Aminobacter aminovorans: one gene and its partner. The protein of the gene in region 2 binds, or shares a complex with, the protein of the main gene of each other region. Links are inferred from orthologs where the notes say so. Each region holds a gene or a part of one and is shown on either strand. Other genes may lie near its edges.

Region 1 (11,940 bases), 3.3 Mb from region 2 along the record:
ACGTTGATGTGGAAGCGCCGATCAGGGAATTGCTCCATCACCTCGTCGAGCGAGGGCATCAGGCCGACGCCTTGGCCGCGAAAGGGATAGGTCTTGCCGCCGTCGGCGGTGTAGCCGTAGCCGACGTCAAGCTTCTTGAGGTCTGACATCGAATGGCTGCGCGTCTCGCCGCTGCCTTCGGTACGGCAGTCCACCGTCCAGTCGTGGAATACCGCGAACTTGCCGTCGGTGGTGGCATGCACATCGAGTTCCAGCACGTCGGCGCCGCGCGCGAAGGCGGCGTCCATCGAGCGTATCGTGTTTTCGAGATAATCGTGCCGTGCTGGAAGCATGCGCCCGGCGGTGCAGGTCTCACCGGTCAGCCCGGTGCGGTCGTATTCCTGCGCCAGCCCGCGATGGGCAAGGACGACCGGCTTGCCGCCAGGACGGTTGGAAAGCAACGACGCGTTGTTGATGTAGACTGCTCCGGCAAGGGCGAGCGTTGAAAGAAGAAAAAGGCTGCGTTTGCGCATGACTTGATTCGCTCCGACGCTGTGTGCGGAGCCAGATTCAGCAACGGTTCGGCTTTTTAGCGGCACAAAACAAGCAACAATAAGTTATGGTCCGCCGACCTCCAGTGTCCGGCAGGTCTGCATCATTGTGAATCGAGATTATCAGGCCTTATATACAACCTGCCTGACGTCGATATATTCGGCGCGGAAGCCGGCTTCGCAATAATGGAGATAGAACTCCCAGAGCTTTTTGAAGCGGTCGTCGAAGCCGAGCGGCACGATACGCTCCCAGGACGACCAGAAACGCGTTCGCCACTCGGCCAGCGTCCGGGCGTAGTCCTGCGGAAAGACTCGCTCGCGCAGATAGTCCAGGCCATGGTCTGCGCCGAGTGACTTGAGCAGCGTCGGCGTCGGCAACATGCCGCCGGGAAAGACGTAGCGTTGGATGAAGTCGGGCCGCTTGCGGTAGACGGGATAGGCCGCCTCGTTGATGGTGATGATCTGCAGGCCCGCAGTGCCGCCCGACGGCAGGCACTGCTTCATCTTGGCAAAGAACGCCGGCCAGTATTTTTCGCCCACAGCCTCGAACATCTCGATCGAGGCGATGCGATCGTAGCGGCCGGTCTCGTCGCGATAATCCTGCAACTTGAGCTCGACCTTGTCGGAAAGCCCGGCATTGTGGATGCGTTTCTGGGCGAAATCGAACTGCTCGCGGCTGATCGTCAGTCCGGTCACCTTGCAGCCGATCTCGCGCGCCGCAAACTCGGCAAAGCCGCCCCAGCCGCAGCCGATCTCCAGCACATGATCGTTCGGTCCGATGCCGGTGTCGCGTGCCAACGCCCGGTACTTTTCGGTCTGCGCGCCGGCGAGGTCGTTGGCGCCGGTTGCATAAAGCCCTGACGAGTAGGTCATGCTCGGATCGAGCCACTGGCTGTAGAAGGCATTGCCGAGGTCATAATGGGCGGAAATGTTGCGCTTGGAGCCGGTACGGGTATTGTCGTTGAGCCAGTGACGAATGCGCTGGATGGTGGAAAGCAGCCAGTTGGCACCCCCGGCAACACCTTCGCCGGCTTCGCTATTGACCACGAACAGTTCAAGGAAGCTGGTGACGTCAGGACTGTCCCAGTCGCCATCGATGTAGGATTCCGCGACGCCGATGGTTCCGCCGCTGAAAGCGCGCGAAGGCAGTTTCCAATTGTGAAGAACAATCTCTGCCTCTGGTCCCGGCGCCTTGCCGCCAACCAGGATGCTGCGTCCGTCCGGCATCTTCACCTTCAGCGAACCGCGAGGCAGGTGCAGCGCCGCCGACAGCGCCATGCGCACGCGTGCAGGCAAACCTCGGGCAATATCCGCGACGTTGCCTTCGTGAAGCTTCGTCACGCCGTGATTCGTGAAACCATCCGAGTTCCGCGGGGCCATCTCGACGTCCCAATTTTGCTGCCCGGTACGGCGTGTCGGGCCTGTTGCTCCAAGCTTGTGCACCGCTGCATTTGTCTGGTCGGATACGCGCCGCCGAACGCATCTCCGGTCAGTTCGCGATCGACTTGGCTCGGAGACGCCAAGCATTCCGCGCGCTGCGGTGAATCTGCCGTGATCTTCACCGTCAAAATCTCGAACTTCAAGTGACATCTGGCAAGCGCTGATATGCCAGACGTGGTCCTGAGAATTGGCCGAATGCAATCCGGTTGTCGCTTTGATTTTCTTTGTTATTAGATATTGCTAATGGTCTAGGGTGAAGCTGTGGCGCGCATCGTTTCCCGGATTTCAGCGCCACCCCGGGAGGGCATCAAATTCGCTACGTCATCGCGATAATGTGCGTCGCCTTGTTCCTCATCTGGGACATTCTGTACAACCACGGCGATGCCACTGCCAAAGCTGTACGCGAAGTGCATCGCATCGTCAGGATGGTCACGGACTGACGGATCTGCCGCGCCATCCGCGCTGCTGCGTTTTGCCCGATTGACGCCGGCCAAAAGCCGACCCAAAAGGCGCCAGCGAAGGCAGCAGAAGGAGTCGCGGCTTGATCCGGCACATCGTGTTTTTCAGTGCGCGGCAGAAACAGGACGTCGAGATGATCCGTGAGGAATTGTCGGCGCTTGGCAATATTCCGCACGCGACGGTCTTCGAAGTGACTGTCAACACCAAGGTCGACTGGTACTCCGACGAGATCGACATCGTCGTCTATGCCGAGTTCGCCGATCAGGCTGCGCTTGCCGCTTACAAGGCCCATCCGCTTTATGATCGGACGACGCAACGCGTGCGTCCGATGCGAGAACTGCGCTTCTCGGCGGATGTTGTCGCCGCGTAGCAAAAAACGCGCCCCGGGAGAGCCCGAAGCGCGTTCCTGAATTTCCAGAAATTATGCCTTCTTGGCGCGGCCGCGTGTCTTGGCCGGTGCAGCCACTGTCTTCGACGACGCAGCACCAGCCTTGCGGCCGAGGCCGAGCGACTTGGCCAGTTGCGAGCGCGCCGCGGCATAGTTCGGCGCAACCATCGGATAATCGGCCGGCAGGCCCCATTTGGCGCGGTATTCCTCAGGCGTCAGGCCGAAATGCACCGAGAGATGGCGCTTCAAAGACTTGAACTTCTTCCCGTCCTCCAGGCAGACGATGTAGTCAGGATGGACTGAGCGCTTCGGGTTCACCGCTGGCTGCTGGGCTTCGGCTGGCTCTTCGGCCGGCTGGTCGAGCGACAGGATCGACGCGTTGATGCTGGCGATCAACTCTGGCAGGCCAGTTGCAGGAACCTTGTTGTTCTCTACATAGGCGCTGACGATATGGGCAGTCAGTCCTAGGATGTCGATCTTGCTATCACTCGTCATCGGCCGTCTCTCCGGGCAGTATTAAAAGCAAACTATGAGTCTAACCATTTGCCGAGCCGTATATCGGTGCAAATGGGTTCGGACGGCAAGCAAAATAATCTCACAAATTGAAGACCCCGACCGGCGAATGCTGATCGGGGTCTTTTAGATCAGAGAAATGGAAGCTTAGAAAAAGCCCTTGCGCTGCCACCAACCGCCTTTTTTCGGCTTGGCATCGCCGGATGCAGCTTCTTCGGCCTCAACAACCGAAGTGACCACCGGTGTTTCAGGCGCGACCGGAGTTGCGGCCGGGGCTTCGGAAACGACGTCGTCCTCGGCCGGAGCGGCGGCGGCCTTGCGGCGTGGCGCACGCGGTTTTGCCGCCTTCTTGCCGGGCTTGGCTTCGGCTTCAGGTGCAGCGGCCTCGGCAACAACCTCGGCGGCGGGAGCCTCTGCAACTGCTTCAGCTTCGGCCTCTGCCTTCTTGGCCTTGGCCGAACGGCGCAGCGCCTTCTTCGGCTTGGCTTCGACGACAGCTTCCGGCTCGTCGGCGTCCACTTCGACCGTCACCACATCAGTGGTCACGACCTCGCTTGCAGCGGTCTCGGCGACGGCAGTGTCGTCGGCTGCGACCTGTTCGCTGCCTTCAGCCGACTGCTCTTCGTCTTCCTTGCGGTTGCGCTTGCCGCCCCGCTTGCCGCGACGCCGCTTCTTGGCTGCGGCATCTTCGGCCGCGGTCGCGTCGACGGCTGCGATTTCACCGGCTTCCTCGGAAACAACGGCTTCAGCGGCGACGTCCTCTTCGCCATCTTCGGCTTCGTTGGCCTCGCCGGCGACGACGGCACCTTCCTGCGGAGCGCCGTGCTCGCGGTCACGATCGCGGCCGCCACGGCGGCGCCGGCGCTTGCGGCGCTTGCGGTCATGCTGCTCACCGCCTTCGGCTGCAGCAGCCGGCTGTGGCGCACGCGCAGGCTGTGCCTCTACAACGACCGCCTCTTCTTCCTCTTCGACGATCTCGTCTTCGATTTCCTCAGGCTCTTCATAGGCCGGAGCCGCGACGGGCAGGGCGAAGTTCGCCGGCTTCTCGGCAATGGCGCCGCGGAAGATGGCATGGTTCTGCGAGCCGACGCTGTCGTCGGCCTCGAGCGTGATCGTCACCCCGAAGCGGTTTTCGAGATCGACCAGCGTTGAGCGCTTGTGGTTGAGCACGTAGAGCGCGGTCGCCACCGGCGTCTTGACGGTGATGTGGCTGCGCGAGTCCTTGAGCAGGAACTCTTCGATGGCGCGCACGACCTGGAGTGCCACCGAGGAGTCCGAACGGACATGGCCGGTGCCGCCGCAATGCGGGCAGGGCTTCATCGTCGATTCGAGCACGCTGGCGCGGATGCGCTGGCGCGACATCTCCATCAGGCCGAAATGCGAGATACGGCCGACCTGGATGCGGGCGCGGTCGTTCTTCAGGCAATCCTTGAGCTTCTTTTCGACCGCACGGTTGTTGCGGTTCTCCTCCATGTCGATGAAGTCGATGACGATCAGGCCGGCGAGGTCGCGTAGCCTGAGCTGGCGAGCGACTTCCTCGGCGGCTTCAAGGTTGGTGTGTAGTGCCGTCTCCTCGATCGAATGCTCCTTGGTGGAGCGCCCGGAGTTGACGTCGATGGCCACCAGCGCTTCGGTCTGGTTGATGATGATGTAACCGCCCGACTTCAGCGTCACCTGCGGCTGGACCATGCGCTCGAGCTGCGATTCGATGCCGCTGCGCACGAAAATTGGTGTGATGTCGCGGTAAGGCTGGACCACCTTGGCATGGCTGGGCATCAGCATGCGCATGAAGTCCTTGGCTTCGCGGTAGCCGTCTTCGCCAGCGACGAGAACCTCGTCGATGTCCTTGTTGTAGAGGTCGCGCACCGATCGCTTGATCAGGCTGCCTTCCTCATAGACCAAGGCTGGAGCCGTCGACTGCAGCGTCAGGCTGCGGACGTTCTCCCACAGGCGCATCAGATACTCGTAGTCGCGCTTGATCTCGGCCTTGGTACGGCTCTCACCTGCGGTGCGCAGGATGACGCCCATGCCCTTCGGCACTTCCAGATCGGCAACGACTTCCTTCAGGCGCTTGCGGTCCTGGGCATTGGTGATCTTGCGCGAAATGCCGCCGCCGCGCGCCGTATTGGGCATCAGCACCGAATAGCGGCCGGCGAGCGACAGATAGGTGGTAAGAGCAGCGCCCTTGTTGCCGCGCTCTTCCTTGACCACCTGGACCAGGAGAATCTGGCGGCGCTTGATGACTTCCTGGATCTTGTAGTGGCGGCGAACGGGCTTGCGGCGGTTGCGCACCTCTTCGAGCGCGTCTTCGGCGCCGACCGACTCGATCTCGTGGTCGTCGTGGTGGGTCGAATGCACTTCCTCGATCACGCCGCCGTTGTCGTTTTCGATGACCGTCGGCTTAGGTGCCCGTTCGGACACGACGTCGGCATCGACCGATGCGGCGATCGACGTCGGCTCGCGCTCGTCGGAACCACCATTGCCTTCATCGACAGCGGAAGCATCGGCATTGGCATCGGAAGCGTCGCTTGCGGCACTCGATTCGCCGTCATCCTCGGAGGACGCATTGTCGTCGTCGCTCGCACCCTCGGGCTTGTTCTCGTCGTTGCGGCCACGGTTCTTGCCGCCGCGCCGCCTGCGGCGGCCACGGTTGCGATCCTGGCTCTTGCTGTCGTCGCCGTCGTTGTCTTCGTCTTCTTCGTCCTCGGCTTCTTCCGCTTCGGCGCGCAGCAGCGCCTGCCGATCGGCGACCGGGATCTGGTAATAATCGGGATGGATTTCGCTGAAGGCGAGGAAGCCGTGACGGTTCCCGCCATACTCGACAAAGGCAGCCTGAAGAGACGGCTCAACCCGCGTTACGCGGGCGAGGTAGATGTTTCCTTTGAGCTGCTTCTTGTCCTGTGATTCGAAATCAAATTCTTCAATACGGTTACCGCGAACTACGACAACTCGTGTTTCCTCCGGGTGGGAGGCGTCTATCAGCATCTTGTTGGGCATTATTTGTCCTCCCGGCAGCCGTCAGCTGCGGCCTGCGGGAACTCGTCCGCCGCCGTGGGTTTGCTGATGAGTGGGTGCCGGATGATTTTGCGCCCGCCGGTCGCAGCCAAAACGCCATGGCGGTGCCGCCCGCTGCCGTGATGGCGCGGTTACCTGCGGACCTGTCCATGATTGCGTCTGTGGCCAATGCGTGACCTTGCGGAACCTTGTTTCAAATCTAAGCCCGGGAATCCGGACCAGTTACTTTGCTCTTACAGAGCCGGCGCGGAGATAGTGTCCGGCCGTTTTTCTCACGCAGTCGCTACCCCGCCACGGGCCGCGCCTGCGAATCTCGTCGCGATCACTGAAACTGTCTCTGTAGCGAGGCGGGCCATCGCTCGTCGCGTGGTTCCCTAGCGGAAGGCGCTGAGGGCGCGGGCCCTGGATTGCAGTGATCCAATGTCGCTTTTATGATTTGGCGAGGTTGAGCGCAACCCCGATTTCCGACGCCGGCAAAGGCGGGCGCGACAACGCTTTGGGGGAGTATTCCGACAAAGACTCGGTTAACCTTCTCTGGTTACCACTCGTTAATCGAGGGGGCCGCGTATTCGGCCTGCGATTGGTAGCGGCGTGCAATGACTGCACGCCTGCTTTTTGGAGCGGCAAGACTGAGATGTGGGCTGCGGTATTGACTGGCAAGAGCTTCCCGTTTGGGAGCATCCAGCCCGGCGGCGCGGTACGCCGTGCGGTGTTCGCGCTCTTGGCGTTCCTCACGGTCCTTGTCGGCATCGATTGCCAGCCGGTTCGCGCCGCCGAGACGATCAGGACGATCGACTACAAGATGGCAGGCGACGCGACTCATATGCGCATCGTCATGAATTTCGATCGCGAACCCGAGCCGAAGTGGTTCCTGCTGCGCAGCCCGCATCGTCTTGTCGTAGATCTGCCTGACGCCACCCTTGCGATCGACGCCAAGGACCTCAAGCCGCGCGGCCTGATCAAGAGCGTACGTTATGGCCCATCGGGCGAGGGGGCGTCGCGGCTGATCGTGACGTCGAAGGGGCCGTTCAACGTCGAGAAGGTCGATATCCTGAAAAATGAAGACGGGTCCGGTTATCGCCTTGTCGCCGACATTGCCGCTGCCTCCGAGCGTGAGTTCGATGCGGCGCTCGCCATTCAGGCAGAGACGACCGGCTCGACGACGCCCAAGACCGACAGGCTCGGCAAGATCGCACATCGCGGCGACCGCCCGTTCACGATCGTGCTCGATCCAGGTCATGGCGGCATCGACGGTGGCGCCGAAGGTCTGAACGGCACGGTCGAAAAGACCGTGACGCTGGCCTTCGCCAAGGAGTTGCAGGCAAAGCTTGCGTCCAACAACGCCTACAAGGTCGTCCTGACTCGCGAGGGCGATGAGTTTCTCCGCCTGGACGACCGTGTCCGCATCGCCCGCCAGCAGGAAGCCGACCTGTTCATTTCGATTCATGCCGATACGATCAGGCTCAAAGGTATCCGTGGTGCTACCGTCTACACCGTGTCGGACAAGGCTTCAGATGCCGATGCGCAGGCACTGGCCGATCGTGAAAATCTTTCCGATCAGCTGGCCGGTGTCGATGTCGCCGAAGAAGACCATGCGGTCTCTGACATTCTTGTCGATCTGATCCGGCGCGAGACGCACGGCTTTTCGACCCGTTTCGCGCGCTCGCTGGTCGGCGAGCTGTCGCCGACTGTCGGCATGATCAACAACCCGCATCGTTCGGCCGGCTTCCGGGTACTCAAGGCGCCTGATGTGCCGTCGGTCCTGGTCGAACTCGGCTATCTCTCCAATCCTCAGGACGAAGAGCAGCTTCGCAGTGCCGATTGGCGCGAGAAGGCGGCGGCGAGCATTTCCAAGGCCGTCGCAGCCTTTGTTGCCGAAAGGGGCGCTACCGGCGGCTGAGACGGGATTGCTCTGGCCTGCAGATGGCATTGCCGGCGGGTCACGGAACGGGCATTTGTGGTGTTTTAGGTCAGAATCTTTGGCGCTGGCGGGCTGTTGCCGTATTTTGTCCACAAGCGCGCGACATGGGTGGCCGATTGCGGACCGGGACAATACCTGCAGCTTGCGATGATGGCGGGTTGGTTTAGGGAATCCCCGGACGTTGTACTGGAGCGGGCATGATTCGTCTTATCGGCTATTTCTTCGGCATCGGCACGACGCTTGCGCTCGTTGTCGCGGCTGGCGTGGCGCTCTATCTCGGCCAGCTGACCAAGGAACTCCCCGACTACGAGGTGCTTGCCAAATACGAGCCGCCGGTGACGACGCGTGTCCACGCTTCCGACGGCGCGCTGATGGGCGAATTCGCACGCGAGCGCCGGCTCTATCTGCCGATCCAGGCCGTGCCCGATCGCGTCAAGGCAGCCTTTCTGTCGGCCGAAGATAAGAACTTCTACAATCACCCCGGCATCGACGTGACCGGCCTCGGCCGCGCCGTGCTGACCAACTTCCAGAATTTCGGTTCCGGCCGCCGGCAGGTCGGTGCGTCGACCATCACCCAGCAGGTCGCCAAGAACTTCCTTCTGAGCTCCGACCAGACCTATGAGCGCAAGATCAAGGAAATGGTTCTGGCCTTCCGCATCGAGCAGGCCTACTCGAAGGACCGCATCCTCGAACTCTACGTCAACGAGATCTTCTTCGGCCTCGGCGCCTATGGCATTGCCGGTGCCGCGCTGACCTATTTCGACAAATCGGTCAACGAACTGACCGTCGCTGAAGCTGCCTATCTCGCCGCGCTGCCGAAAGGCCCGTCGAACTATCACCCGTTCAAATATGCCGATCGTGCCATAGAGCGTCGCAACTGGGTGATCGACCAGATGGTCACCAATGGCTATGTGTCGCGCGATGAAGGCGACAAGGCCAAGGCCTCGCCGCTCGGCGTGACTCCGCGCCGCACCGGCACCTATGTGTTCGCGGGTGAGTACTTCACCGAAGAAGTGCGCCGCGAACTGATCGCACGCTATGGCCAGGACGCGCTTTACGAGGGCGGCCTGTCGGTCCGCACCACGCTCGACCCGAAGCTTCAGGCCATGGCGCGAAAGGCCATGCAGTCGGGCCTGGAGAAGTACGATCGCCTGCGCGGCTATCGCGGCCCGGTCAAGAACATCGACATCTCGGGCGACTGGGGCACGGCGCTCGGCGAGGTCAAGGCGCTGGACGACATTCCCGAATGGCGTCTCGCCGTCGTGCTCGACAGCTCCAAGACCGGCCTCGAGATCGGCCTTCAGCCTAAGCGCGAGATTTCCGGCGCGCTGTCCAAGGACCGCGAGACGAGCACAGTGTCGAAGGACGACATGAGCTTTGCCATGCGCTATGTCGCCGACGGCAAGCGCGTGAAGGCCAATTCTCCGTCCGAAGTGCTGAAATCCGGCGACGTGATCTATGTCGAGAAGAACGAAGGCGACAGCTATGCGCTGCGCCAGGTGCCTGAAGTGTCGGGCGGCCTCGTCGCCATGGATCCGCACACCGGCCGCGTGCTAGCCATGGTCGGCGGCTTCTCCTATTCGCAGTCCGAGTTCAACCGCGCGACCCAGGCGATGCGCCAGCCAGGTTCGGCCTTCAAGCCATTCGTTTATGCGGCAGCACTCGACAACGGCTACACGCCGGCCTCGGTGATCATGGACGGCCCGATCACCATTCAGTCGGGCAACACCACCTGGACGCCGAAGAACTATGACGGCAAGGCTGCCGGTCCCTCGACCCTGCGCGCCGGCATCGAGCGCTCGCGCAACCTGATGACTGTGCGCCTTGCCAACGACATGGGCATGAAGACGGTCGCCGAATATGCCGAGCGCTTCGGTGTCTACGACAAGCTGGCGCCTTATCTGCCGATGGCGCTGGGCGCGGGCGAGACCACCGTCATGCGTATGGTCTCGGCCTATGCCGTGATGGCCAATGGCGGCCGCCAGATCAAGCCGTCGCTGATCGACCGCATCCAGGATCGCTACGGCAAGACGGTATTCAAGCATGACGAACGTGGCTGCGAAGGCTGCGTCGCCACCGAATGGGCCAATCAGCCCGAGCCGGAGCTGGTCGACAATTCCGAGCAGGTGCTGGACCCGATGACCGCCTACCAGATTACCTCTATGCTGGAAGGCGTCGTGCTGCGCGGCACGGCGACCACGCTGCTGTCGCTCAACCGGCCGATTGCCGGCAAGACCGGAACGACCAACGACGAGAAAGACGCCTGGTTCGTAGGCTACACGCCCAACCTCGTTGTCGGCTTGTACATGGGCTACGACAAGCCCCAGGGGCTCGGCAAAGGCACGACCGGCGGCGGTCTCGCTGCACCGGTGTTCAAGGATTTTATGACGGTGGCACTCGAAGGTACGCCCAAGAGCGACTTCGTCGTACCGGCCGGCATGAAGCTGATCTCGATCGACCGCAAGACCGGCATGCAGGCAGCCGAAGGCGCGCCGGGTACGATCATGGAAGCCTTCAAGCCAGGCACCGGCCCTGCCGACAGCTACTGGGTCATCGGCATGGGTGAGGACGGCACCAATGGCTACGGTGAAGCCCTGTCGCCGCAGGCCAGCAAAGCCATCAGCGAAGGTGGCGGCGGCCTCTACTAGGATCGCTGATCGGCCGGCATTCGCCGGAACGTCGATTGAACTGACGAATGCGCGCGGCCTAGCCGCGCGCATTTTTGTTTGCGCATGTCAGTCTCGACTGCTTGAAAATACCCAAATAGTTATATAGCCTTTTGGTTATTGAAATGGCCGCCCGTGATTGCGTCATGGGGTGGGCATGAAACAGCCGGTGACGGCGCGACAGTCGAAATTTCAGCGAGGAGAAGATGATGCAGAAGATCAGCCCATTCCTTTGGTTCGACGACCAGGCCGAAGAGGCGGTGACGTTTTACGTTTCGGTGTTCAAGAATTCTAGGATAGGCAAGGTGACCCGCTATGGCGAGGCGGGACCAGGGCCTGCCGGCAGCGTCATGGTCGCCGAGTTCGAGCTCGAAGGGCTGCATTTCACGGCCTTGAACGGCGGTCCGATGTTCAAGTTCACCGAAGCGATTTCGATGAGCATCGACTGCACGGATCAGCCCGAGGTCGACCACTTCTGGAACAAGCTGTCCGAGGGCGGCCAACCAGGCCAGTGCGGCTGGCTGAAGGACAAGTTCGGGCTTTCATGGCAGGTCGTCCCCGAGGCACTGCCGCGGTTGCTTGGCGATGCCGATGGCGCCAAGGCCGGCCGGGTCATGCAGGCGATGCTGCAGATGACCAAGATCGACGTCGCCAGGCTTGAAGCTGCTTATGCCGGCTAGGCGTATGGGCAGGCCGGAAGGCGCCGGCCCATTTTGCTTTACAGGGGGCGGCCTCATCCCTATGTTCCGCGCGGATTCAACAACCGCCTTCGGGCGCGAAACAAGCAAAAAGAAGCAATCTCCATGCGCGCGGAAACGCAGAACATCGTCGACGAAATCAGGCAGGCCATAAGCCTGCTGAGGAGGCATCTTTGACTGGGATCAGGCGATAAAGCGGCTTGATTACCTGAATATGCGGGCAGAGGACGGCAACCTCTGGAACGACCCGCAGGAAGCCCAGAAGCTGATGCGCGAGCGCCAGTCGCTCGATGACAGCATCAATGCGATC
Region 2 (11,496 bases):
GCATCAGCGCCAGCCTGCGACCCGAAAGCAGGTGGAAGGTCGCCGGCGTCGAAGGGCAGTTGATCGAGATGATGTCCATGCGGGCGAGCATCTGGTCGAGGCTCTCCCAGTAGGTTGCCTCCAACTCGTCTTCGACCGATTGCAGCACGCGGTGGCGGTTGTGGTAGTGGATCGAGAGGCCGAACGCCTTGGCGCGGCGGGCGACGGCGGTGCCGATGCGGCCCATGCCGACGATGCCGAGACGCTTGCCGCCGATGCGGCGGCCGAGCATCCAGGTCGGCGACCAGCCGGCCCATTTCTTGTCGCCGGTCAGCACGCTTGCGCCCTCGGTCAGGCGGCGCGGCACCGCGAGCATCAGCGCCATGGCCATGTCGGCCGTGTCTTCGGTCAGGACGTTCGGGGTGTTGGTGACAGTGATGCCACGCTTGGCGGCCGCGGTGACGTCGATCTTGTCGACGCCGTTGCCGAAATTGGCGATCAGCTTGAGGTTGGGGCCGGCCTGCTCGATCAGAGCAGCGTCGATGGTGTCGGTCACCGTCGGTACCAGCACGTCGGCTTCCTTGACCGCCGCCACGAGCTCCGGCTGGCTCATCGGCCGATCGTCGACATTCAGCCGCGCGTCGAAGAGTTCGCGCATCCGCGTCTCGACCTGGTCGGGCAGCTTGCGCGTAATGACGACGAGAGGCTTTTTTCGACCGGCCATTCTATCCTCGACGAAGATCGTTGAGACCTCTTTAACCAAGACCGGCGAAACTGCAATCCGATCCATGAACGGTAATCTGTGTAACAAGCAGTGCCGCCGAAGACAAAGAAAAAGGGTGTCCGCCAAAAGGGCGCCAAGTTCAAACAGAGGTTACGGAAGTGTCTGGTTTCGCGTCGCTCCGTCTGGCCGTCAGCGCAGCCCTGATCGGCCTTGCTTTCGTTTTGCCCGATGCCGGTTTCGTCGGGCCCGCCACCGCCGCCCAGAACGGGACGATCGGCCCGAGCGGCCTGCCGCTGCCGCGATTCGTCAGCCTCAAGTCGGGCAAGGTCAATTCGCGCATCGGCCCCGGCGTCAACTATCCGGTCGACTGGCTCTATATGAAGCCCGGCCTGCCGATGGAGATCATCCAGGAATATGACAACTGGCGCCGGGTGCGCGATTCCGAAGGCGCCGAGGGCTGGATCAACCAGTCGCTGCTGTCGGGTCACCGCACCGCGATGACGGCGCCATGGCAGCGCGGCAAGCCGGCGCAGCTCAACCTGCTGGCCAAGCCCGAACAGGGCGCACGTACGGTTGCCATCATCGATCCCGGCGTCGTCGGTTCGATCAAGCAGTGCAATGGCAACTGGTGCGAGATGAGTTTTGCCGGCACCAGCGGCTGGCTCAGCCAATCGCAGGTCTGGGGCGCATACCCCGGCGAAAGCATCGAGAACTGATCGCCGGCGCTAGCGTGTCTGCTGGACACGCCGCGAACGCGGCAAATCAAAAACAGCGGAACGAGGCTCCCGGTTATGCCGGGCGCTTGGGCCTCAGCCGAACCACGATATCGACATTGGCGATTTCCATGCCTTCAGGGGGTTCCGGCAGGTTGGTGACCGTGACCGGGCCGGATTCGATGTCGAACACCCGGTTCTCGCCTTCGATGAAGAAGTGGTGATGGTCGGAGGTGTTGGTGTCGAAATAGGTTTTCGAGCCCTCGACCGCCAGGATGCGCAGCAAGCCTGATTCCGTGAACTGGTGCAGCGCATTGTAGACGGTGGCCAGCGAAACCGGCACACCGGCCGACAAGGCTTCCTCGTGCAGTTCCTCGGCCGAAAGGTGCCGGTCGCCCTTGGCGAACAGCAGCTCAGCCAAAGCGATACGCTGACGCGTGGGCCTGAGCCCCGCATCGCGGACACGCATTTCCACAGCAATGCTTGCCTTGTGGGAATCCACTCGTCGCCTCGTCGAAGTTTGCCTTCGCCCCTTTGGAGCCTGCAAGCGCGCCAAAATCGGATCGGCAGCCGGCAAGCTATGGTTGACATATATTCTGTAGCTCAAATGCGATCAATAGCGCGCATTGACCCAGGCGGACGGGCGCGTTAATCGCAAACGCCGGTTTCCGGCAGCAGACAGTCTGTGCTAGTGAGAGCACACAAGAAGGGCGTGGCACCGCCCGAAACATTGACGGGAAGGTGTTCATGGCCGAACAGAAATCCAGCTACGGCTACGAGGAATTGCTGGCATGTGCGCGCGGCGAGCTGTTCGGAGACGGCAACGCCCAACTGCCCGCCCCGCCGATGCTGATGTTCGATCGCATCACCGAAATCAGCGAGACCGGTGGCGAATTCGACAAGGGCTTTGCCCGCGCCGAGTTCGACATCAAGCCTGACCTGTGGTTCTTCCCTTGCCACTTCATCGGCAACCCGATCATGCCGGGCTGCCTCGGCCTCGATGCCATGTGGCAGCTGACCGGTTTCTACCTCGGCTGGCTCGGCGAGCAGGGCAAGGGCATGGCGCTGTCCACCGGGGAAGTGAAGTTCAAGGGCATGGTCACGCCTTCGGTCAAGAAGGTCGAATACGGCATCGACTTCAAGCGCGTGATGCGCGGCCGCCTGGTACTGGGCATCGCCGACGGCTGGTTGAAAGCCGACGGCGAGACCATATACAAGGCCACCGACCTCAAGGTCGGGCTCTCGAAGCAGGAAGCCGCGGCCGTCTGATCGGCCCCTTACACTGGACCGGAGATTTTCATGAGACGTGTCGTCGTAACTGGCCTTGGCATCGTATCGTCCATCGGCAACAACGCCGACGAGGTTCAAGCTTCGCTGCGTGACGCCCGGTCCGGCATCAGCTTCTCCGAGTCCTTCGCCGAACACGGCTTCAAGTGCCAGGTCTGGGGCTCGCCCAACCTCGACACCACAGAGCTCGTCGACCGCCGCGCCGCCCGTTTCCTGTCGCAGGGCGGCATGTGGAACCACGTCGCGATGAAGCAGGCAATCGCCGACAGCGGCCTCGAAGAAAGCGACGTGTCGGGCAACGAGCGTACCGGCATCATCATGGGCTCCGGCGGTCCGTCGACCCGCACGATCGTCGAAGCGTCCGAGATCACGCTGAAGAACAATTCGCCCAAGCGCATCGGACCGTTCGCCGTGCCGAAGGCAATGTCGTCGACCGCCTCGGCGACCCTCGCTACCTGGTTCAAAATCCACGGCGTCAACTACTCGATCTCGTCGGCATGCTCGACCTCGGCACACTGCATCGGCAATGCGGCGGAGATGATCCAGTGGGGCAAGCAGGACATCATGTTCGCCGGCGGCCACGAAGACCTCGACTGGACCATGTCGAACTTGTTCGACGCCATGGGTGCCATGTCGTCCAAGTACAACGACCGCGCCTCGGTTGCCTCGCGTGCCTATGACCTCAACCGCGACGGCTTCGTCATCGCCGGTGGTGCTGGCGTGCTGGTGCTGGAAGAGCTCGAACATGCCAAGGCGCGCGGCGCCAAGATCTATTGCGAACTGGTCGGTTACGGTGCCACCTCCGACGGCTACGACATGGTCGCCCCGTCCGGGGAAGGCGCGATGCGCTGCATGCGCCAGGCGCTGTCGACGGTGAAGGGCCCGGTCGACTACATCAACACCCACGGCACCTCGACGCCGGTGGGTGATTCCAAGGAAATGGGCGCGATCCGCGAAGTGTTCGCCGGCAACCTGCCGAACATCACCTCGACCAAGTCGCTGACCGGCCATTCGCTGGGTGCAGCGGGCGTTCAGGAATCAATCTACTCGATCCTGATGATGCAGGGCGGCTTCATCGGCGAGAGCGCGCATATCGAAGAGCTGGATCCGGAATTCGAAGGCATGCCGATCGTGCGCAAGCGCATCGACAACGCCAAGATCGACACCGTGTTGTCCAATTCCTTCGGCTTTGGCGGTACCAACGCCACGCTCGTTTTCCAGCGCCTCTCGGCATAGGGACCCCGACATGGACGGATTGATGAAGGGCAAGCGCGGGCTCATCATGGGCGTCGCGAACGACCACTCGATTGCCTGGGGCATTGCGCAGAAGCTTGCCGAGCATGGTGCCGAACTCGCCTTCACCTATCAGGGCGAGGCTTTCGGTCGCCGCGTCAAGCCGCTGGCCGAAAAGGTCGGCGCCTCGATCCTGGTGCCATGCGATGTCGAGGACAGCGCGTCGGTTGCCCAGACCTTCGAGACGCTGAAGGAGAAATGGGGCGGCATCGACTTCCTGGTGCATGCCATCGGCTTCTCCGACAAGAACGAGCTCAAGGGCCTGTATGCCGACACCACGCGCGAGAACTTCGTACGCACAATGGTGATCTCGTGCTTCTCCTTCACCGAAGTCGCCAAGCACGCGGCGGCGCTGATGAATGATGGCGGCTCGATGATCACGCTGACCTATGCCGGCTCTGTCCGCGTCATGCCCAACTACAACGTCATGGGCGTCGCCAAGGCAGGCCTCGAGGCCAGCGTGCGTTACCTTGCCAACGACTATGGCCCGCGCGGCATCCGAATCAACGGCATCTCGGCCGGGCCGGTGCGGACGCTTGCAGGCGCCGGCATTGCCGATGCGCGCCACATGTTCACCTACCAGCAACGCAACTCGCCGCTGCGCCGCACGGTGACCCTCGACGAGGTCGGCGGCTCGGCGCTGTATCTTTTGTCCGACCTGTCATCGGGCGTGACAGGCGAGATCCACTACGTCGATTCGGGCTATCATATCGTCTCGATGCCGACGCTGGACGAGCTCAAGCAGATGGACGGTGGGCGCGAATAGCGCCCGCCCCGAAAACGTCGACTATCGGGAATGAGCCCGCACGAAGCGGGATATTGGTGCGCCTTTTCGCGCGTCCAGGAGACCATGCAGCGCCGCAACAAAAACGCCTGCTGGTAAAATTGTAGACAATCGTCAAAATCGATCTTAACGAGCGAATCGGTAGAAATGCCACGCAAGTTAGGAAAATCAGCATGTCTGCCGCCAGGAACCCCCGTCGAAGCCGCACGTTTCGACTTATCACCATCGCCGCTTCCGGCATGGGCAGTTTCGTGCTGGGCCTGTGGTGGCTGAGGTTTGCTCTTGGCGACAATATTGGCGGCATGTCGGGCGAAGCGGTCAGCGCGGTCATCGCAGGACTTTGTGCACTCGCCGCATCGATCGCTGCGATGTCGTTCTTCGCCGGCGTCGACGAATCGGCTGATTTCGTCTTCAACGAAACGCATTACGACAAGCTGACCGGGCTTCTGGCGCGGCCAGCGATGGTCGGCAAGATTGCCGAGGCAGCGTCGGCCACGGCTCGCACCGGCAAGCCGATGTTTCTCATCGACATCGACATCGACCGCTTCAAGCAGATCAACGATGCCATCGGCTACAGCAATGGCGACGCCCTGATCCGCGCCTTCACCGCGCGACTCAAGGCGGCCCTGCCGCGCGACATGGTCATCGGCCGCATCGGCGCTGGCGAATTCGCCGTCCTCTACCCCGACCAGATGCTGCGCTGCTCACTCGACACCCTCATCGAACGCCTCATCCACGACCTGATGCGTCCGTATCAGCTGCCCTCGCACCAGCAGTCGGTCAACGTCTCCGTTGGCGTCGTTGCCATGCCGAAGGACGGCTACGACCCCGTTGTGCTGCTGCGCCGCTCGAACCTTGCGCTGCAGAATGCGCGCGCCAGCGGCATCGGCGACTGGGCCGTCTTCCAGCCTGAAATGGGTCGAGTTGCCGACCACCGCCAGTGGGTGGAATCGGAACTGCACATTGCCTTCGAACGCGGTGACTTCGATCTGCACTACCAGCCGCAGCTTGACCTGACCTCGGGCCGCGTCGTCGGCTACGAGGCGCTGATACGCTGGCGCCACCCGGAGCGCGGCATGATCCCGCCGATCGAGTTCATCTCGGTCGCCGAAGAGACAGGCATGATCGCGCCGATCGGCGAATGGGTGCTGCGCAAGGCCTGCACCGATGCCCGCCTGCTGCCGGAAGACTGCTTCGTTGCCGTCAACATTTCGCCGGTGCAGTTCATGACCCGCGATTTCGTCGGCATCGTCGAGCGGATCATCAAGGACACCGGCATCGAACCCAAGCGCCTGGAACTCGAGCTGACCGAATCGGCGATGATGCAGGACCGCGAGCGTGCGGCCTTCATCCTGAAGCAGCTGACGGAGATGGGTATTTCCGTGGCCGTCGACGACTTCGGCACCGGCTACTCGAACCTCGCTTATCTGATCGACTTCTCGTTCCACAAGCTCAAGATCGACCGCTCCTTCGTCAGCCGCATGGAAACCGACAGCAATTCGGGTGCCGTCGTATCGACGATCGTCGGCCTGTCCAGGGCACTCGGCGTGCGCACCATTGCCGAAGGCGTGGAGACCGAGAACCAGGCGAGCCTGCTCAGGGCCGCCGGCTGCCAGGAGGTTCAGGGCTATTTCTACGGCCGCCCGGCGCCGCTCAGCCTCGGCGACCCGGCTTTGACCCAGGGCACCGAAGGCATCGCCAGCGTCCACTGACGCCCTTGATCAGCGCCCCTGGCCGATGCCCAACGTCAGCGCTTGGCGGAATAGACCCTGAAGGCGTTGTCGACGGCGATCTCTTCGACCGACGAGAAAGCCTGCGCCAATACAGGCGGATAAGGCAGATGGCGGTTGGCCACCATGAACAGGCGTCCGCCCGGCTTGAGGGCCGCAGCCGCCGCCTTGATCATGCGATGACCGATCTCGGGATCCGCGTCGCGATCCTGGTGGAAGGGCGGGTTCATCACCACCACGTCGTAGCGCCGCTCAACCGGCTCCTTGGCGAGGTCCTGCCAATGGAACCCAGGCTGGACTGATGTGGCTGGCACGTTGGCTTTGGCGGCCTCCAGTGCCTCGAAATCGGCCTCGAACAGGTCGAGCGCCTTGAGCTCTTTCGCACGCGTCACCACCTCGGCTGCAACATAACCCCAGCCGGCGCAGAAATCGGCGACCTTGCCCTTTATGTCGGAGGGCAAGTTGTCGACCAGAAGGCGCGAGCCGACGTCGATGCGCTCGAAAGAGAACATGCCGGGCGCGGTGCGGAAGCGGTCCTCGACCAGCATTTCCGGATTGTCGGCGCGCAAGGTCGCGGCTGCGGCGTCTGCCTGAGCGGTGCGGCGGAACCAGAGTGCCGTGCCGTGATATTTGGGCAGGTGGTCCTCTATCTCGAGCAGACCGGCCAAGCGCTTGCGCAGGCTTGCGATGCCGTCCTCCTTGCCGCCGGCAACGACGATCAGCCCGCCCGGCGCAACGCGTTCGATCGCCTCGGCGACACGCAGCTCGTTGAGCCCGCGATGACGCCCGGCCAATACCAGGATAATGTCGAAACCGTCGTCCTCGGCGCGCGCCGCAACATCGTGTCCGGCCGCCGCCAGGGCCAGCACATACGGGCGGAAGCCCTGGACAAGGGAAAGCCTGGCGTCGAAGCCCTGCGGCTTCCTGAAGCCCGGCTCAGCGCCAATGAACAGGGCACGCAAGCCCTGCCCCGGCATCGCCAACAGCTCGGCCTCGAAGGGATAGAACAGGGTTTTCAGTGCGTCGCGTGGCATGGCGTTTTCCAGGTGTCTGGGAGTTCGATCGGCGGCCAGTCCGGGACCGCCACCAGGCTATCGCTTAGCCGTTCTTTGTCTGACCGCCAACCTCGGCAAAAAGCAAGCCACGCAACTCTCCGCGCAGGCACTTCACCTCCGGCGCGCGTGAGGCCACGAACTCCAGGACGGAGTCGTGGAATGCGAAGACAAAATGGCGATAGCGTGCAAACAGCGCGTCCGAATGCTGTCGATGTACGCGATTGGCCGTCCTCATTTCGTCGATCCACTCCGAGTCCAGCACCTCATAGGCTTCGTAAGCCGCAAGCCCCAAGGGCGCATAACGATGCCCGCCCAGCACCTCGTCGTTGGGATAGCCGAATTTGAGGGCAAGATACGGACCGGCGCTGACAATCGCGCATGTCTCGAACGGCACGCGTCCGGAAGCCTGCAGGTAGTAACCGAAGAGCAGACCTTCTTCATCGGCGACTACCATCGGCATGGGCGCTCCAGCGTCGCATGCCGGAACATCGATCCGTCTCAAGCTTGTCATTCGGTCGCCCCTTCCCCAAACAAAAAGGGCGCAGCCATGCGGCTGCGCCCTTTTCATGATTACATCAAGCAGAAGCTCAAGCGGCGGTTTCTTCGCCTTCGGCCTTCTTGGCGATTTCCTTGCCGGTGGCCTGGTCGACGACCTTCATCGAAAGGCGGACCTTGCCGCGCTCGTCAAAGCCCATCAGCTTGACCCAGACCTTGTCGCCTTCCTTGACTACATCCGAGGTCTTGGCAACGCGGTCGTTGGCAAGCTGCGAGATGTGGACGAGGCCGTCGCGCGGGCCGAAGAAGTTGACGAAGGCACCGAAGTCAGCGGTCTTGACGACCGTGCCTTCGTAGATCTCGCCGACTTCCGGCTCAGCCACGATGGTGTGGATCCACTTCTTGGCCGCCTCGATTTCCTTGGCGTTCGACGAAGCGATCTTGACCGTGCCGTCGTCCTCGATGTTGATCTTGGCGCCGGTCTTTTCGACGATCTCGCGGATGACCTTGCCGCCCGAACCGATGACTTCACGGATCTTGTCGGTCGGGATGTGCATGACCTCGATGCGCGGAGCGAATTCGCCCAGCTCCGAGCGGCCTTCCGACAGAGCCTTCGACATTTCGCCGAGGATGTGCAGACGGCCGTCCTTGGCCTGGCCGAGCGCAATGTTCATGATCTCTTCGGTGATGCCGTCGATCTTGATGTCCATCTGCAGCGCGGTGATGCCGTTGGTCGTGCCGGCAACCTTGAAGTCCATGTCGCCGAGGTGATCTTCATCGCCGAGGATGTCCGACAGGACTGCAAAACGCTCGCCTTCCTTGATCAGACCCATAGCGATGCCGGCAACCGGCTTCTGCAGCGGAACGCCGGCGTCCATCAGAGCAAGCGAAGTGCCGCAAACGGTAGCCATCGAGGACGAGCCGTTCGACTCGGTGATCTCGGAGACGACGCGCAGCGTGTAGGGGAACTGGTCGGCAGCCGGCAGCATCGGGCGCACTGCGCGCCAGGCGAGCTTGCCGTGGCCGATTTCGCGGCGGCCGGGCGAACCCATGCGGCCGGTTTCACCAACCGAGTAGGGCGGGAAGTTGTAGTGAAGGAGGAACTTCTCCTTGTACATGCCGGTCAGCGAGTCGACATACTGCTCGTCTTCGCCGGTGCCCAGCGTGGCAACGACCAGCGCCTGGGTCTCGCCGCGGGTGAACAGCGACGAACCATGGGTGCGCGGCAGGACGCCGACTTCGGAGACGATCTGGCGAACGGTCGAGAGATCGCGGCCGTCGATGCGCGAACCGGTGTCGAGGATGTTCCAGCGCACGATCTTGGCCTGGAGTTCCTTGAACACGGTGGCGACCTTGTCGGCCGACCACTTCGGAGCTTCGTCGCCTTCAGCGGCAAACGCTGCCTTGACCTTGGCCTTGACCGCGTCGACAGCGGCATAACGAGCCTGCTTGTCGATGTTCTTGTAAGCGTCGCGCAGCTCGCCTTCGACGATCTTCAGCATCTCTGCTTCAAGCTCGGAATAATCCGGCGCGGTGAAGTCGCGCGGATCCTTGGCAGCAACTTCGGCCAGCTTGATGATGGCGTCGATGACCGGCTGGAAGCCTCGGTGACCGAACATGACGGCGCCGAGCATGATGTCTTCGGCCAGTTCCTTGGCTTCCGACTCGACCATCAGCACGGCGGCATCGGTGCCGGCGACGACGAGGTCGAGCTTGGATTCCTGCATCTCGTCGATGTGCGGGTTGAGCACGTATTCGCCGTTGATGTAGCCGACGCGGGCGCCGCCGATCGGGCCCATGAAAGGCACACCCGAGAGCGTCAGGGCAGCCGAGGTGGCAACGATCGACAGGATGTCCGGATCGTTTTCGAGGTCGTGCTGGACGACGGTGATGACGACCTGGGTGTCGTTCTTGTAGCCGGCTGCGAAGAGCGGGCGGATCGGGCGGTCGATCAGACGGGAGACCAGCGTCTCCTTCTCGCTCGGACGGCCTTCACGCTTGAAGTAGCCGCCGGGGATCTTGCCGGCTGCGTAGGTCTTTTCCTGGTAGTTGACGGTCAGCGGGAAGAAGTCGAAGCCCGGCTTCGGCTCCTTGGCCGAAACAACGGTGGCGAGCACGACGGTTTCGCCGTAGGTGGCGAGCACGGCGGCATCGGCCTGACGCGCGATCTTGCCGGTCTCGAGGATGAGCGGACGGCCGCCCCATTCGATTTCAACTTTGTGGTGATTGAACATATTCTGTCCTTCGTGGCGGGAACGGCCCACGCCGCATTCCGGCGCGCCAATTCCCTGGCTTGTTCGGCGCGCCATAGGGAAAACCGCTTGGTCTTCCGCACACGCCTTGGCTTCGATTTGGCCAGCCACGGGCAAGACAACAAGAAGCTCGGTGGAAATGTGAGCCGCAACGCGGCCGACCGAACGTCCTGCAATCCTGCCCCATGACCGTCCATGGGCGGTTCGGGCGCGTTGCTGCGGCGCTCCGGAACCTTTTTCAGCGCGGCCCCGCCCCTGTGGCGAGATCGGACTAATGGACCATCAAAAAGGATAGCCCGAATGCGCGAACGGCGGGCTCTCGCTGGGAGAACCCGCCGATCAATTCATCAGCGGCGCAGACCGAGCTTCTCGATCAGCGTCTGATAGCGTGCGTCGTCCTTGCGCTTGAGGTAGTCAAGCAGTGAGCGACGCAGGGAGACGAGCGCCAGAAGACCACGACGGGAGTGGTTGTCCTTCTTGTGGTCCTTGAAGTGCTCGGTCAGGTTCTTGATGCGCTCGGAAAGGATCGCAACCTGAACTTCCGGCGAACCGGTGTCGCCCTTGGCGGTTGCAAATTCAGCCATCAATTCCGACTTGCGCTCGGCAGTAATCGACATCGTGTTTTCCTTTCAATCTGGAGGAAACGGGACGCCCTCGGCCGGGATGTCGTCCAGCTGGGGCCAATGGAACAAGGCGCTTAAAAGCGCGATGTTGCGGCGCATATAGTGGAATTTGGCAACAAAAGCCAGTCCCATTCGCAAGCCGGCTCCGGGCCGCCCTTCAGAGCCATTTGCGCCAGCGGAAAAACAGTACCAGCGAGATCGCGACCAGGGCCATGAAGCCAAGGGCCGCCGGATAGCCGTAAGGCCAAAGCAGCTCGGGCATGTTCCAGGGCGAGCTGGCGGGATCGAAATTCATGCCCCAGATGCCGGCAAGAAACGTCAGCGGAATGAAGATCGCCGAAACGATCGTCAGCACGCCGATGATCTCGTTGGTGCGCGATTGCGACAGCGAAAGCTGCATCTCGATCAGGCCGATCATCGTTTCCCGCTGTGACTCGACCGTTTCGGCCAAGCGGATGGAATGGTCGAGCGTGTCGTTGAAATAGACCTTCGTCTCGGCCGAGATGAAGGCAGCGTCGGAACGGATCAGCGTAGTCAGCGCATCGCGCAACGGCATGATGG

The links.
Region 1: the proteins of pnp (region 2) and DY201_RS16580 are in contact, whole or in part, in a cryo-EM structure (PDB 9QH0), measured with the Escherichia coli proteins. The link is inferred for Aminobacter aminovorans from one-to-one orthologs.

Annotation. Positions count from the first base shown.
Region 1 is NZ_UFSM01000001.1:3,358,597-3,370,536, reverse strand. Bases 3,278-6,677 are described here. They hold DY201_RS16580 (Rne/Rng family ribonuclease), read right to left. Parts: upstream 6,328-6,677; coding sequence 3,478-6,327; downstream 3,278-3,477. Other genes in these bases: DY201_RS16585 (Ros/MucR family transcriptional regulator), read right to left, coding at 3,278-3,312. Also shown: DY201_RS16600 (glycerophosphodiester phosphodiesterase family protein), read right to left, coding at 1-512; DY201_RS16595 (SAM-dependent methyltransferase), read right to left, coding at 654-1,910; DY201_RS16590 (Dabb family protein), read left to right, coding at 2,512-2,799; more of DY201_RS16585, read right to left, coding at 2,851-3,277; DY201_RS16575 (N-acetylmuramoyl-L-alanine amidase), read left to right, coding at 6,980-8,245; DY201_RS16570 (penicillin-binding protein 1A), read left to right, coding at 8,464-10,914; DY201_RS16565 (VOC family protein), read left to right, coding at 11,142-11,612. UniProt on the Escherichia coli protein: Endoribonuclease that plays a central role in RNA processing and decay. Required for the maturation of 5S and 16S rRNAs and the majority of tRNAs. Also involved in the degradation of most mRNAs.
Region 2 is NZ_UFSM01000001.1:7,448-18,943, forward strand. What follows is about bases 7,724-10,679. They hold pnp (polyribonucleotide nucleotidyltransferase), read right to left. Parts: upstream 10,295-10,679; coding sequence 8,153-10,294; downstream 7,724-8,152. Other genes in these bases: DY201_RS00080 (hypothetical protein), read right to left, coding at 7,724-8,025; rpsO (30S ribosomal protein S15), read right to left, coding at 10,660-10,679. In the rest of the region: DY201_RS00040 (2-hydroxyacid dehydrogenase), read right to left, coding at 1-703; DY201_RS00045 (SH3 domain-containing protein), read left to right, coding at 862-1,419; iron response transcriptional regulator IrrA, read right to left, coding at 1,493-1,918; 3-hydroxyacyl-[acyl-carrier-protein] dehydratase FabA, read left to right, coding at 2,164-2,685; fabB (beta-ketoacyl-ACP synthase I), read left to right, coding at 2,716-3,939; enoyl-ACP reductase FabI, read left to right, coding at 3,950-4,762; DY201_RS00070 (putative bifunctional diguanylate cyclase/phosphodiesterase), read left to right, coding at 4,954-6,492; DY201_RS00075 (class I SAM-dependent methyltransferase), read right to left, coding at 6,528-7,544; more of DY201_RS00080, read right to left, coding at 7,609-7,723; more of rpsO, read right to left, coding at 10,680-10,929; magnesium/cobalt transporter CorA, read right to left, coding at 11,093-11,496. UniProt on the Escherichia coli protein: Involved in mRNA degradation. Catalyzes the phosphorolysis of single-stranded polyribonucleotides processively in the 3'- to 5'-direction. Also involved, along with RNase II, in tRNA processing.